Sediminitomix flava: one gene and its partner. Each later gene encodes a partner of the first gene's protein in a complex. Links are inferred from orthologs where the notes say so. Each region holds a gene or a part of one and is shown on either strand. Other genes may lie near its edges. The genes, in order: trxB and trxA.

Region 1 (6,408 bases):
AGATTATGTTCTAATCTGTATGGTAGATCAGGGTTGGCGATAAATGGGCGACCAAATGCGATCATATCTGCCCAACCTTCAGCTATAGCTTGTTCAGCTTTTTCTTTTGTGTATTTTCCTGCATATATCAAGGTTCCTTTAAATGCCTCACGAAGTGCCTTCTTAAATTCAATAGGCATCAGAGGTGCATCTTCCCAGTCTGCTTCCGCTATATGTACATAAGTAATACCTAAATCATTCAAGACCTTTACAGCTGTTAAATAAGTTTCTTCTGGAGTAGCATCAACTGTTCCGTTTAAAGTGGTCAAAGGCGCTAAACGAATTCCGACTCTGTCTTTTCCAATCGCTTCACTAACTGCTGTAACTACCTCTTTCATAAAACGAAGTCTATTCTCTAAACAGCCGCCATATTCATCTGTACGATTATTCGACTCTGAATCTATAAACTGATTAATCAAATATCCGTTTGCACCGTGTAGCTCAATTCCATCAAAACCTGCTGCTATTGCATTTTTTGCCGCTTGCGCATATTCTTCTACAATATCTTTGATCTCAGGGATCGTTAATGCTCTAGGCATTGAATGTTGGATCATCTCACCTACACCATTTGCCGCTCCCTTATTTTCTGGGTCAATAAAAACTTTAACTCCTTCTCCAACTAATGCAGAAGAAGAAACAGGTGCATCGCCATTAGGCTGAAGTGCTGTATGAGAAATACGACCTACGTGCCAAAGCTGAGCAAACATTTTTCCGCCAGCGTTATGAACTGCAGTTGTCACTTTCTTCCATCCCTCTATCTGTGCATCGCTATATATTCCTGGTGTCCAAGCGTATCCTTGTCCTTGAGGGCTAATTTGCGTTCCTTCTGAAACTATAAGACCTGCCGAAGCTCTTTGTGCATAATATTCTGCCATCATTTCGCTTGCCACATCTCCTTTTCCAGCTCTCGAACGAGTCATTGGAGGCATCACAATTCTATTCTTAAGCTCAAGCGATCCTAATTTTGTTTCTTGATAAAGTGGTGATTTATCAGTAGTCATATCTTTGAAGTTTGTTTGTTCTTTTTTGATTGATTGTCAAAAGCTTCTAAGAGAAATAGTTCTTATCGTTTTTTGACAATACAAAGATATTTGTTGTTTATGGATTATAAAAATAAGACAAATCATAGCTTTGTATCAGAATACTAATAGATAGAAAATATGGTCAATTTAGAATGGTACAGAACCTTTAAAGCGATATATGAAAAAGGAACGCTTACGGCTGCTGCCGAAGCTCTTTTTATTTCTCAACCTGGAGTGAGTTTGCACCTGAGTTCGTTGGAAAGTTATGTGGGCTACAAACTTTTTGACAGGTCATCAAGAAAACTTGTGCCCACTGAAAGAGGAAAACTACTTTACAACTCTGTAATTGATCCTATTTTAAAATTGGAGGAAGTGGAAAGTATGTTTCAAAGAAGTACCGAAAAAGACACACCTACAATTAGCTTGGGTATGTGCTTTGAGACTTTTCAATTTAGTTTGGAAAAATACCTCCATACGTTTCCTTTTAATCTGATTCTACAATTCGGAGGATACCAAGATTTGGTTTCAAAACTTGAAAAAGGAGTCGTTGATCTTATTGTCACGCCTCATCTACAAGAAACAAAAGGGATTATTCATGAGCCATTCTCTAAAGAAACTATACTTCTAGTGGGAAGTCAAGGAGTAGAAAAAGCTGAATTTGATGAAGCCTTAAAACTAGGGCAGAAAGAGGTCATTAAGTGGCTGAAAGAGCAGAAATGGTATGGTGTAGCAGGCGATAATGAACATTCGAGCCGATTTTGGCAAAATAATTTTGGTGGTGCTCCCGACTTCCGTCCAAACTTTATTGTTCCCAATATCAATTCTATTGTGAGATGCCTTTGTATGGGAAAGGGCTTGGCGATTATCCCTGACTTTTTGTGTAAACACGAAATTGAAAAAGGCGAAATACAAGTAATTTGGGAAGGAAAAACACCTATCTCAAACACCTTATATTTCGCCTACAGAAAAAAGACCATTTACGCCAAAGAAATCGAAATGATCCAAAATATATTAACTAAAGAAATGGAAACAGGTAACTAAGGTTAGCTGTTTCCATTTCCTATATTATCTCACTCGAATTGTCTTTCCAACTCTCAAAACAGAGTTTTTAGACATTCCATTTAGTCTACAGATTTTATTCACAGAAGTATGATACTTCTTACTGATTTTCCAAAGGCTATCACCACTTCTAATTTTGTGATAAACATTAGCTTCAGATTTAAGTAGCTTCTTGTAATGCTCATCACGATTCAATGCGAATAACTCTGGAAGGTCTTCAGTGTATTCAACCAAATCAAACATTGAATTTGGGTCGAATGCATTTCCTTGATAACGTACCTCAAAGTGAAGGTGAGGACCAGAACTACGTCCTGTATTTCCTCCTTGTCCAATGATATCTCCTGCTTTAACGACCTGCCCAGGAGTCACACTATACTTATTTAAATGCCCATAAAGGGTCTCTAATCCATTTTTATGACGAATGACAACATAGTAGCCATATCCACCTCTGTTGTAACGAGCCATACGAACTACGCCATCAAATACAGAATAGATCGGATCGCCAATTTGCACTTTTAAATCTACTCCATGATGGAATCTCATACGTCTGAATCCATAATGAGAAGTAATTCTTGTACTGTCTGTTGGGAATGACCAATCGCCATCATATGCACTTTCATACAACTTCAGCTTCACGGTTTCAGGAAGCTCTTTAGCTTTGGTCTTGTATGGATTGATGTTGGTTGTACTCCAAGTCGAATAATAATCTTCTGCCAACATATATTCTGCATCTACCATTTTACCAGGCATGATCTCAACCTGATCTTTACAGACTTCTGTCTCATTTAGGTTGATACGCTCATAAGGCTTAGGTAAATCTCTTAGCAATTCAGACTCTTCACAATCGAACTCTCCATTCACCAGAATAAACTCTTCATCATTTTTTCTGATCAGTGCTTCCAAATAACGTTCGTTTGCTTCCAGTTTGGCTTGTAAGGCTTTGCGTTCTTTACGTGAGAGCTTCTTCTTTTTTACGGTAGGAGCATCTTGCGCAAAGTTGCTGTCAAATGGTATTAATGCCAGAGTAAATAATGTTAATAGGATAACCTTCAACTTCATAACTATATTGTCTCTATCTGCAAATATCTTTCTTCGGTCTCCTGTTTCGGAAACAAGTCCGCAATGTAGTGGATTTTTTGAAGATTTCATAGGCTAATTCAGGTCTTAGTACTTTCATTCTCAGCTATTAACCCATTTTCACATTCTGTAAAGTAGATGGGCTGTAAAAGAATGATTGTTAGTTAGGTTACTATCTTATACATTCTCTAATGAGGAGTGAATAAGCGATATTCTTGTCCTCGCTTACACAAACATGGTTTTTAAAGACAATCGTTCTTAATTTTTGGAATCTATTTGAAGAGTGAAACGATCTATTTTTTGAGTACAAAAAAAAGCCCTTTTCCAATTGGAAAAGGGCTTCATTACAAATGTATGTTTAAGGAAGTGAAAGCAAATTATGCTTCAGCTTCTACTTCTTTTACTGCCAAGAAACGTTCAGCTTCTAGTGCTGCCATACAACCAGTACCAGCAGCTGTAATCGCTTGTCTGTACACGTGGTCTTGTGCATCACCTGCTGCAAATACACCAGGGATATTTGTTGCTGTGCTATCTGCTTTAGTGATCAAATAACCATTTCCGTCCATATCCAATTGACCTTTGAATACATCTGTATTTGGCTTGTGACCAATAGCTACGAAGAATCCTGTAGCAGGAATATCTCTTTCCTCGCCTGTTACATTATTTTTCACGCGAATAGCGTCTACTACATTCTCTCCTAGAACCTCTACAGTTTCTGTATTCCAAAGAATTTCAATGTTTGCTGCATTCTCAACTCTTTGTTGCATTACTTTAGAAGCTCTCATCTCATCACGACGAACTACCAAATAAACTTTATTACAAAGTTTTGACAAGTAGCTAGCTTCTTCAGCAGCAGTATCACCACCACCTACTACAACTACGTCTTGTCCTCTGTAGAAGAAACCATCACAAACGGCACAAGCAGAAACACCACTACCGTTCAAACGTTGCTCAGACTCTAGTCCTAACCATTTTGCAGAAGCTCCAGTTGAGATAATTACTGACTCTGCTTCGATCTCAGTATTCTCATCTACAGTGACTACGTGCTTGTTTCCTTCTTTATCAAAGTTTACAGAAGTAACGAAACCACTACGGATATCAGCGCCAAATCTTTCAGCTTGCTTCTGAAGATCCATCATCATTTGTGGTCCCATAATTCCTTCTGGATAACCTGGGAAGTTTTCCACATCGTTTGTGATCGTCAACTGACCACCTGGTTGGTTTCCTTGGTAAAGTACAGGTTTAAGCTCAGCTCTTGCTGCATAGATCGCTGCTGTATATCCTGCTGGGCCTGATCCGATGATCAAGCACTTTACTTGTTCTCTTGCCATAATATTATTGATGTTTGCTATTTTCTACTAGGTAAACGCTTGGAACAACAAATATGTTACTCTTTTCATATGAATAAGTATCAATATTTGTTATCACTGTATCGGGCAAATTTATAAGAAATTTTCCATGTTGGGGCATTTCTTTGCTACGATCTATCCAACATAAAGAAAATTAGTTCTTTACCTTCCTTCAAACATCTATTTTTGATGTATAAAAAGGAGAGTATAAAGAACTAGTTTACTTATTGAATAAGGAACACAGCTTTGCCTTATTTTATTCCTAAGTCAATTAAAATTAATCTGAGGATAAAGATAGGTATTTCAAGAACTCATTGCGAGTAGCTTCGTCTTGAAATTTTCCAGAGTATGCTGAAGTCACAGTCGAAGACGAGGTGTCTTCAACTCCACGCATAGATACACAAAGGTGTTTTGCATCAATAATGATTGCTACATCTTCGGTTTCTAGGGTTTTCTTCAAGTCTTCTAGAATTTGTACAGTTAATCTTTCTTGTACCTGTGGACGTTTTGCATAGTACTGTACAAGACGATTAATTTTTGAAAGACCAATCACTTTACCATTTGAGATATAAGCTACATGTGCTTTTCCCATAATTGGTACAAAATGATGTTCACAGTTTGAGAAAAAGTGAATGTCTTTTTCTACCAGCATTTCATTATACTGGTATTTATTTTCGAATAACTTAATATCTGGACGATTCTCTGGGTTCAGACCGCTAAAAATTTCCTTTACATACATTTTAGCGACTCTGTGAGGTGTACCTTTCAAACTGTCGTCGTTGAGGTCCAACCCAAGAAGGTTCATTATTGATTCAAAGTGTTCTGCAATCTTAGCTACTTTGGTAGTATCATCTAGGTCAAAAGCATCCGCTCGCATTGGTGTTTCAATAGAAGTACCAATATGCATATCTCCAAGCTGATCTATTTCTTCCATCTGTTTTTCAGACAAGTTATTTGTACTACCTTGGCCGGCGTCCTGTCCATCAGATTGCTGGATATTCCACAAAGTTTCGTTTTGTTTCATAGAGTCTAACTTTAAGATCGTATTTTGATTCTAGTTGTGCACGTAAGAGTTGCCAAATCACTACACAGATATTTTCGGCTGTAGGATTCAGATTGGCGAATTCTTCGGTATCTAAATTCAAATTACGATGATCGAACCGAGCTACTACATGCTCACGTATGATATCTCGAAGAAATTTCATATCAATCACAAAGCCCGTATCAGGATCTATTTCACCTGTTACCTGAACTTCCATTTCATAGTTGTGTCCATGGAAATTTGGATTGCTACAAAGTCCGAATACCTCCTGATTTTTCTCTTCAGACCAATTCGGATTATAAAGTCGATGAGCTGCATTGAAGTGCTCTTTTCTGAAAACAGAAACCCTCATATTTGTAATAGCTAGCAATTTTTATGCTTGCATACAGTTCATCTTGTCTATGTCTGAGACGGTCTATTATCAGTGTTCACCTCTATGCTTTTTGTATTAGCAAGCTGCAAAGGTAAGTAGATATTAGAAAGTCCCACAATTTCAAACCAAGATCTCTACTGTATAATTAGCGTTATTATAATTTATTAGAGCATTAACACGCTCCATTCTTCTTTTGTTTAAGAAAAATTGAACGCTTCTCTATTTTTAATCTCCTTATTTAGCGGATTAGCCTACTAAAATGAGGTAAATAATTCAGAATCCGAATTAATTCAATAACGAAAGACAATGATCATCTTATTTTTTAATTTTTTTTATAAATGATTTTATTTAGAACTTTTGTTAATTGCCTTCATATTTAGTCAGTTTCTTCCGTTAATTATCTGTCACTTTTGACAAACCTATTTCTTTTATAAGATATGATTACAG
Region 2 (6,486 bases), on another replicon or contig:
GACTGCTTATATCTTGCTAATCCTCTATTATAAAAAGCCGCTGCATCTTGGGCATTTTCCTCTATTGCTTTTGAAAATGCTTCAATCGCTTGAACGTATTCTTTATTTTTTGCGTGCTCTAAACCTTTTTGAAAATGCATGAATATATTCTCTTCTGCTTTAAATTATTCCTTTCAATTGTCTTTGAGTCTCTGTACAGATATAATTACACAACAGTCTGAAGTAGCTTATGTTTGATTGAGGCTACCTAGAACTACTCAAAGAACTCATCCCAAATTCAATTATTTCTTTGGTTCTAAGATATTTCCCAACTGATAAATCAACTGAGTTGAGGTAGAAATATCTGAAGCATTATCTTCAAAATAGGGTTTCATTTCATCTACATAAGAAACAAAGCCTGTTCGATCTTTATTTTCAATAAGATCTAAAAGATTATCTACTTCTTTTCTGAAAGTCTTCAATACTTCTGTTACGTATTCATTATACATTTGGATATCTGCATAAAGCTCTGCATTAGAGAGTACGTAACGTGTAAAAAAGACCAAAAATATACGATAAGCAGGTGATGAAACTGCTTTTATCATCTCGATATTATCGTGGAAGTCATGTAGTGTACGGGCACTCACAAACAAATTAAAGTGATTTAGTCCTTGTACCAAACCCATTAATTTGTCGTGCTCCAAATAATCTATATCATGAATTACGGCATAATCTTCAAGTAAAAATTCTTTAAGACTTTGCGTAAACTCAATCTGCTCTTTATAGATATAATTGAAAAGGAATGCATGACCTGTTAAGTTCTTAATTCGAGGCCCAAACATTGGGTGAATCGAATAATAACTCAAATCTACTTCAGGATAAGCTTGTTTAAGCTCTAAGAACTTATCAACTATAAACTTTTTTACTGAACAGATTTCAATTAAGAACTTCCCAGACAAGTGGGGATATATTTCTTCTAAGGTTGAAGTCATTGCTTGGATTGGCACAGCCAATACAACGATATCTACTGCTTCAACAAGTTCAATATTTGAATTAAACTCTGTAGTTTCATCTAAAGAAGTGAATTTAGTATCCAGACCTCTGTAGCGGAAGTGTTTCACAAACCAACTACCAAGACCTTGACTACCTCCTATTACCCCTATTTTTTTTCCTTTAAACACTATCAGATTTCTTAAAAAAGCTTCACTTTTCACTAAAGTGAAGGGAATTAATTGAATTATTTAAATAGAAATACAAATTTAGCTGAATCATTGATTTATCCATAAGCTTTTTAACTTTTAGCAAGCAAACATTTTAAAATGCGAAAAGATACTTTTTCACTAAGCAAGTCATCTCACACTAAACTCTTGACTTATAGCTTGATGCTATTGAGTTTCATTTTATATATCAGTATTTCATATTGGACAAAAAGGGAGCAGTTCAATTTACTTTGGGGACAATATTTAGTGCTATTTGCTTGTTACTTATGGTTTATAAAGAAACAATTTTCAATAAAAACGGTACTAGCTTTAGGAGTTATATCGAGAATTCTACTACTATTTAGTACTCCCAACTTATCTGATGATTTTTATCGATTTTTATGGGATGGAGAACTTTTAACTAAAGGAATTGACCCATTTCTAAAACTTCCTTCAGAATATATTCAAGACGGTTCATATATAGAACTTGGATTAGAAAAGTATCTTTTTGATAAGATGAATTCTCCAAATTACTATACGATCTACCCCCCAGTTTTACAAGCTAGCTTTTATCTTTCAGCATTGGTTAGTAAACTTGGAAGTTACGCCTATGGTATATTTTTAATGAAGCTTTTAATCCTTTGTACTGAGATTGGAAGTTTCTATTTCATTCTAAAATTATTGAAACTTTGGAAGAAGGATTTAGCCTACTTGGCGATTTATGCATTAAACCCTTTGGTAATTATTGAATTGGTCGGGAATATTCATTTTGAAGCATATATGATCTGCTTCTTACTAGCTAGCCTTTATTTTTTACAAAAGCAGAAAATGTTATTATCATCTTTCTTTATGAGTCTCGCTATAGCTTCCAAGTTACTACCTCTCATGTTTCTTCCTTTTATATTTTGTAAACTCAATTTTAGAGACTCTACCCTCTACTACATTCGTACATTTATATTCTGTATCATTTGGTTTGCTGTATTCATGGATTTTGACAGTTTGATACACATGAGAGAGAGTGTAAATCTCTATTTTCAGAAATTCGAATTCAATGCGTCAATTTATTATCTCATTAGAGAAGTAGGTTATTGGCATAAAGGATATAATATTATTGGGACAGCTGGAAGATCTTTGAGTTTGATTCCGATTACGTTTATTTTAATTACTGCAGTTATCAAAAAAGGAAATGTAGAAGTAGTGAGCTTCTTTATGTTACTTAGCCTATTAATCTACCTTTTATCAGCAACAATCATCCACCCTTGGTACATAATTCCTATGATTGCTTTAGGATTGTTTTTTGATATGAAGTTCCCAATTTACTGGTCCCTAGGAGTTATACTCAGCTACATAGCCTATCAAGACAGTTCATACGCTGAAAACTATTATTTTATTGGATTAGAATATTTAATTCTATTGATAGGAATATGGAAAGACCGTCTAAAAATCAATGAGATTTTTAGACGAAGTCATACTATTCACTTAATTCCATTTTAAGTTTATTTGGGATTGGCGTTTCAACACTTATCAATTTGATGTTTTTCTGACTTCTTTTAAAAGTCCATTTCCCATAAAGTCTACCAAATAGTCTCACAAAAAAGAAATATAACCCTGCCAAAGGAAACTTCGAATGCCTCAACATCAACAAGAAAATCTTATCTGATTCCTTTCGAGAAATTGGTACTACTGTTTTATTTCTATACACCAAATCATGAAATAAACTCGCATAATAGGTCTTAGGCTTTTCTGTTATTTCATCGGTCACACCATCTGGAGTACCGAAATAAATACCTAATAGTGAAAATTTAGGAGAACATCCATCCCATGCAAAACCTTCTTCTGATTGCTTAAATATCCATTTCCCTTCTTCGGTAATTTTCAGAAACTCATTCTCAAATTCTCTATCTAAAATATTTGTCTGAATAGAACATTCCTCTCTATGTATAAATTTATATTTATATTTATGCTTCATGATTTGAATAATTTTAGATTTTATTTAAACTAAAACGATCCAATTTGACCTATATTGTGGCGATTATTTTCCTTAATGGTTTATAATTCAAAAACGAATAGTTAAATTTGTCGGCATTCTATATTAAATAGATACGATCAAGAACAATAAAGATTTCTAACATGATTCAAAGAATTCAATCGGTATTTTTATTTTTAGTTGCCGCATGTATGTTTGGAGTACTTTTCACTGATATTTGGGTGAAAATAGAAGGAGATGATTTAGCCGTTTTGAATGCTATGAGCCTTACACACAGCAATGACGATACGGTAATTGCAACAGTAAATACAATTTATCTTGCCATTGTCGCTTGTTTAGCTTCTGCTATTGCTATGGGTAGCATGTTTAGCTTCAAGAACAGAATGAATCAGGTTAAGATCAATACGCTAAATGCACTATTCATTGCCGCTGTTATGGGAATCAATGTTTATTTGGTGTTCTTAAAAGGAATTCCAATGTTTGGTGAGGAAGTTAACCAAGGAAATTTCAAAGCTGGCTTCTTCTTACCTATTGCTGCTCTTGTATTCAACAGAATGGCAACTCGTTTTATCTGGAAAGATGAGAAACTTGTTAAATCTGTAGATAGACTTAGATAATTATTCTTTAAAATACAGAATACCAAAAGGCTTCAATCAAATTGAAGCCTTTTTATTTTTGCTAAAAAAAGGCCTCTTTGTTTCCAAAGAGGCCTTCATTCTTTAATATGTAATCTCAAATTACATTTGAGCTTGAATTCTAGCTTCTAGATCTTTTTTAGAAGTCGCTCCAACTACTTTATCTACTACTTCTCCACCTTTGAAGATTAGCATTGTAGGGATAGAACGAATACCAAATTCAGCAGCTGTATTTTGGTTTGCATCTACATCTAGCTTACCGATAACTGCTTGTCCGTCAAAATCACCTGCCAATTCTTCTACGATTGGAGCAACCATTTGACATGGTCCACACCATACAGCCCAAAAATCAACCAAAACTGGTTTTTCAGAACTCTTCACAACTTCAGAGAAGTTAGCATCGGTAATTTCAATTGCTTTTGCCATTTTTTTTAATCGCTTTTATGGTTATTAAAATGAGTTTCGTATTCAATACATGAAGACATCTTCATAATACAATACTACAATTATGATCGAAATGTTTCAAAAACACCAATCGATATTTTCTATCGTTAAATAGATTTTGCAAATATCATTAAAAGAAGGTCATTTACAAAGTGAAAAAGGCAACCTTCTTAAATCGATCTATTCAATCCAAGTCACTTTTTCTTGAATTGGTTTCCTTTTCCCTTCTAATTCAAGTCCTTCCTTAGGATAGCCCAAATAAAAAAATCCTAAAACTTTATCATCCTCCCCTAATCCGAATAACTCTTTTGCTTCTTCCATGTAGGTAATTCCACCACTACCCCAATAACCTCCTACTCCATAAGCTGTGGCCGTTAGGTAAATATTTTGAACGGCACAGGCAACAGCTTCAATTTCTTCAATTTCAGGAATCTTAGGATTATCCCCTCGTTTCATTGCAATAGCTATAACATGTGAAGCCATATTGGGTTTATGAAGTAATTTCTCAAATTTATTTTTATCAAAATCCTCTTCTGAGGTTACTTCTTTATAAATTTTAGATTGAGCCTCTCCTAATTGTTTCAAACCTTCACCAGAAAAAACAAAAAATCGCCAAGGTTCAGTATGCCCATGATTCGGAGCCCAATTCGCATTTTCTAGTATTTGATCAATGACCTCCTTCTCGATCTTTTTATCAGAAAATTGAGCTGGAAATACTGATCTTCTCGACCTGATTACGTCATTTATTACCTTATATTGATACTCTTTTACCATATCACTTCTATATTAACAAACATTCACGCGTGTAAGGTTTAACTTAAAAGCACAAGTATTGTTTCTTTTTATTTATAATTGGATATTTATATGCAGTATTTGGGCAAGTCCGCTCAAATTGCTACTAAACACAATACAACTACCTCACGTATTAATAAGAGAGAAAAATAACAAACTATGGTAAACAAAACACACGTTAATTTTGAGGATACAAAGAATGCTTTCATTCTTAAAAACGATCAAGAATTGGCTAAATCGTATGCGTTATTTGCCGCTATGGATTATCCTTCCCTTGTGAAGTTCGGTACGAGCTTTCTAAATACCGCCTTCAAAATCCATTTACCATTTGTGAAATCTATTGTGAAACACACCATATTTGAACAGTTCTGTGGTGGTGAAGATATCCAAGATTGTAAGTCAACAATCAAAAAACTATATAATCAACAAGTAGGTACTATCCTTGATTACTCTGTAGAAGGAAAAGAAGATGATTCTAGCTTTGAAGCAACAACAAATGAGATCATCAGAACAATTGAGTTATCTGCGAAAGAAAAAGCTGTACCGTTTTCTGTATTTAAAGTAACAGGTTTATTACCAATTAGTCTTTTACAAAAAGTACAAGAAGGTAAAACACTTACACCTGAAGAAAGAAATATTTGGGAAAAAGGGAATGAACGAATCCTTAGAATCTGCCAAACTGCTTACAACTTAAAAGTTCGCTTATTTATCGATGCAGAAGAAACTTGGATTCAACAACCAATTGATAATATAGCTATTGAAATGATGGAACGCTTTAACCAAGAGTCCCCTATCATTTATAACACTTATCAAATGTATGTGGCTGCTAAATATGATCAGTTGGTAAATGACCATGCCAATGCAACTAAAAATGGCTACTATTTTGGAGCCAAGCTTGTGAGAGGTGCATACATGGAAAAAGAAAGAGAAAGAGCGACAGAAATGGGTTATAAAGACCCTATTCAACCGAATAAAGAAGCTACCGATAGAGATTTTGATAGAGGATTAGAACACTTGATCTCAAATCATGAAAATGTAGCTTTATGTTGTGCAACGCACAATGAAGACAGTAGCCAATTATTAGTTAGAATGCTTCGTCAGAAGGGAATAACTCCTAACGATCCTAACTTCTTCTTTGCACAATTATTTGGAATGTCTGACCATATATCTCTTAACCTTTCAATTACAGGTTATAATGTTGCGAAATACGTTCCTTATGGACCTGTTGAAGAAACAATGCCATATTTGTTCAGAAGAGCTGAAGAAAATACTTCAATCTCAGGACAAAGTAGTAGAGAATTCTTATTGATTAAGAAGGAAATGCAACGCAGACGAAATGAAAAGTAATTTTCAGAAAAAATAAATAAGAAAGCCATTCTGTTTTAGAATGGCTTTTATTTTTATACTAAATCATATTCACGTAAAACTCTCGGGCTAGTTTTAAAAGCAA

Evidence for each region.
Region 2: the proteins of trxB (region 1) and trxA are in contact, whole or in part, in a crystal structure (PDB 1F6M), measured with the Escherichia coli proteins. The link is inferred for Sediminitomix flava from one-to-one orthologs.

What each region holds. Positions count from the first base shown.
Region 1 is NZ_QGDO01000004.1:196,410-202,817, forward strand. The notes cover bases 2,552-5,326. They hold trxB (thioredoxin-disulfide reductase), read right to left. Parts: upstream 4,529-5,326; coding sequence 3,575-4,528; downstream 2,552-3,574. Other genes in these bases: BC781_RS16355 (M23 family metallopeptidase), read right to left, coding at 2,552-3,269; folE (GTP cyclohydrolase I FolE), read right to left, coding at 4,824-5,326. Also shown: BC781_RS25750 (alkene reductase), read right to left, coding at 1-1,040; BC781_RS16350 (LysR family transcriptional regulator), read left to right, coding at 1,200-2,102; more of BC781_RS16355, read right to left, coding at 2,127-2,551; more of folE, read right to left, coding at 5,327-5,570; BC781_RS16370 (6-pyruvoyl trahydropterin synthase family protein), read right to left, coding at 5,530-5,940; BC781_RS16375 (hydrogen peroxide-inducible genes activator), read left to right, coding at 6,399-6,408.
Region 2 is NZ_QGDO01000007.1:86,039-92,524, reverse strand. Bases 2,565-5,417 are described here. They hold trxA (thioredoxin), read right to left. Parts: upstream 4,227-5,417; coding sequence 3,903-4,226; downstream 2,565-3,902. Other genes in these bases: BC781_RS20895 (proline dehydrogenase family protein), read left to right, coding at 5,196-5,417; BC781_RS20900 (nitroreductase family protein), read right to left, coding at 4,425-5,018; BC781_RS20910 (DUF4293 domain-containing protein), read left to right, coding at 3,309-3,782; BC781_RS20915 (hypothetical protein), read right to left, coding at 2,650-3,147; BC781_RS20920 (hypothetical protein), read left to right, coding at 2,565-2,672. In the rest of the region: BC781_RS20930 (tetratricopeptide repeat protein), read right to left, coding at 1-140; BC781_RS20925 (prephenate dehydrogenase/arogenate dehydrogenase family protein), read right to left, coding at 282-1,160; more of BC781_RS20920, read left to right, coding at 1,299-2,564; more of BC781_RS20895, read left to right, coding at 5,418-6,383; BC781_RS20890 (hypothetical protein), read right to left, coding at 6,437-6,486. UniProt on the Escherichia coli protein: Participates in various redox reactions through the reversible oxidation of its active center dithiol to a disulfide and catalyzes dithiol-disulfide exchange reactions.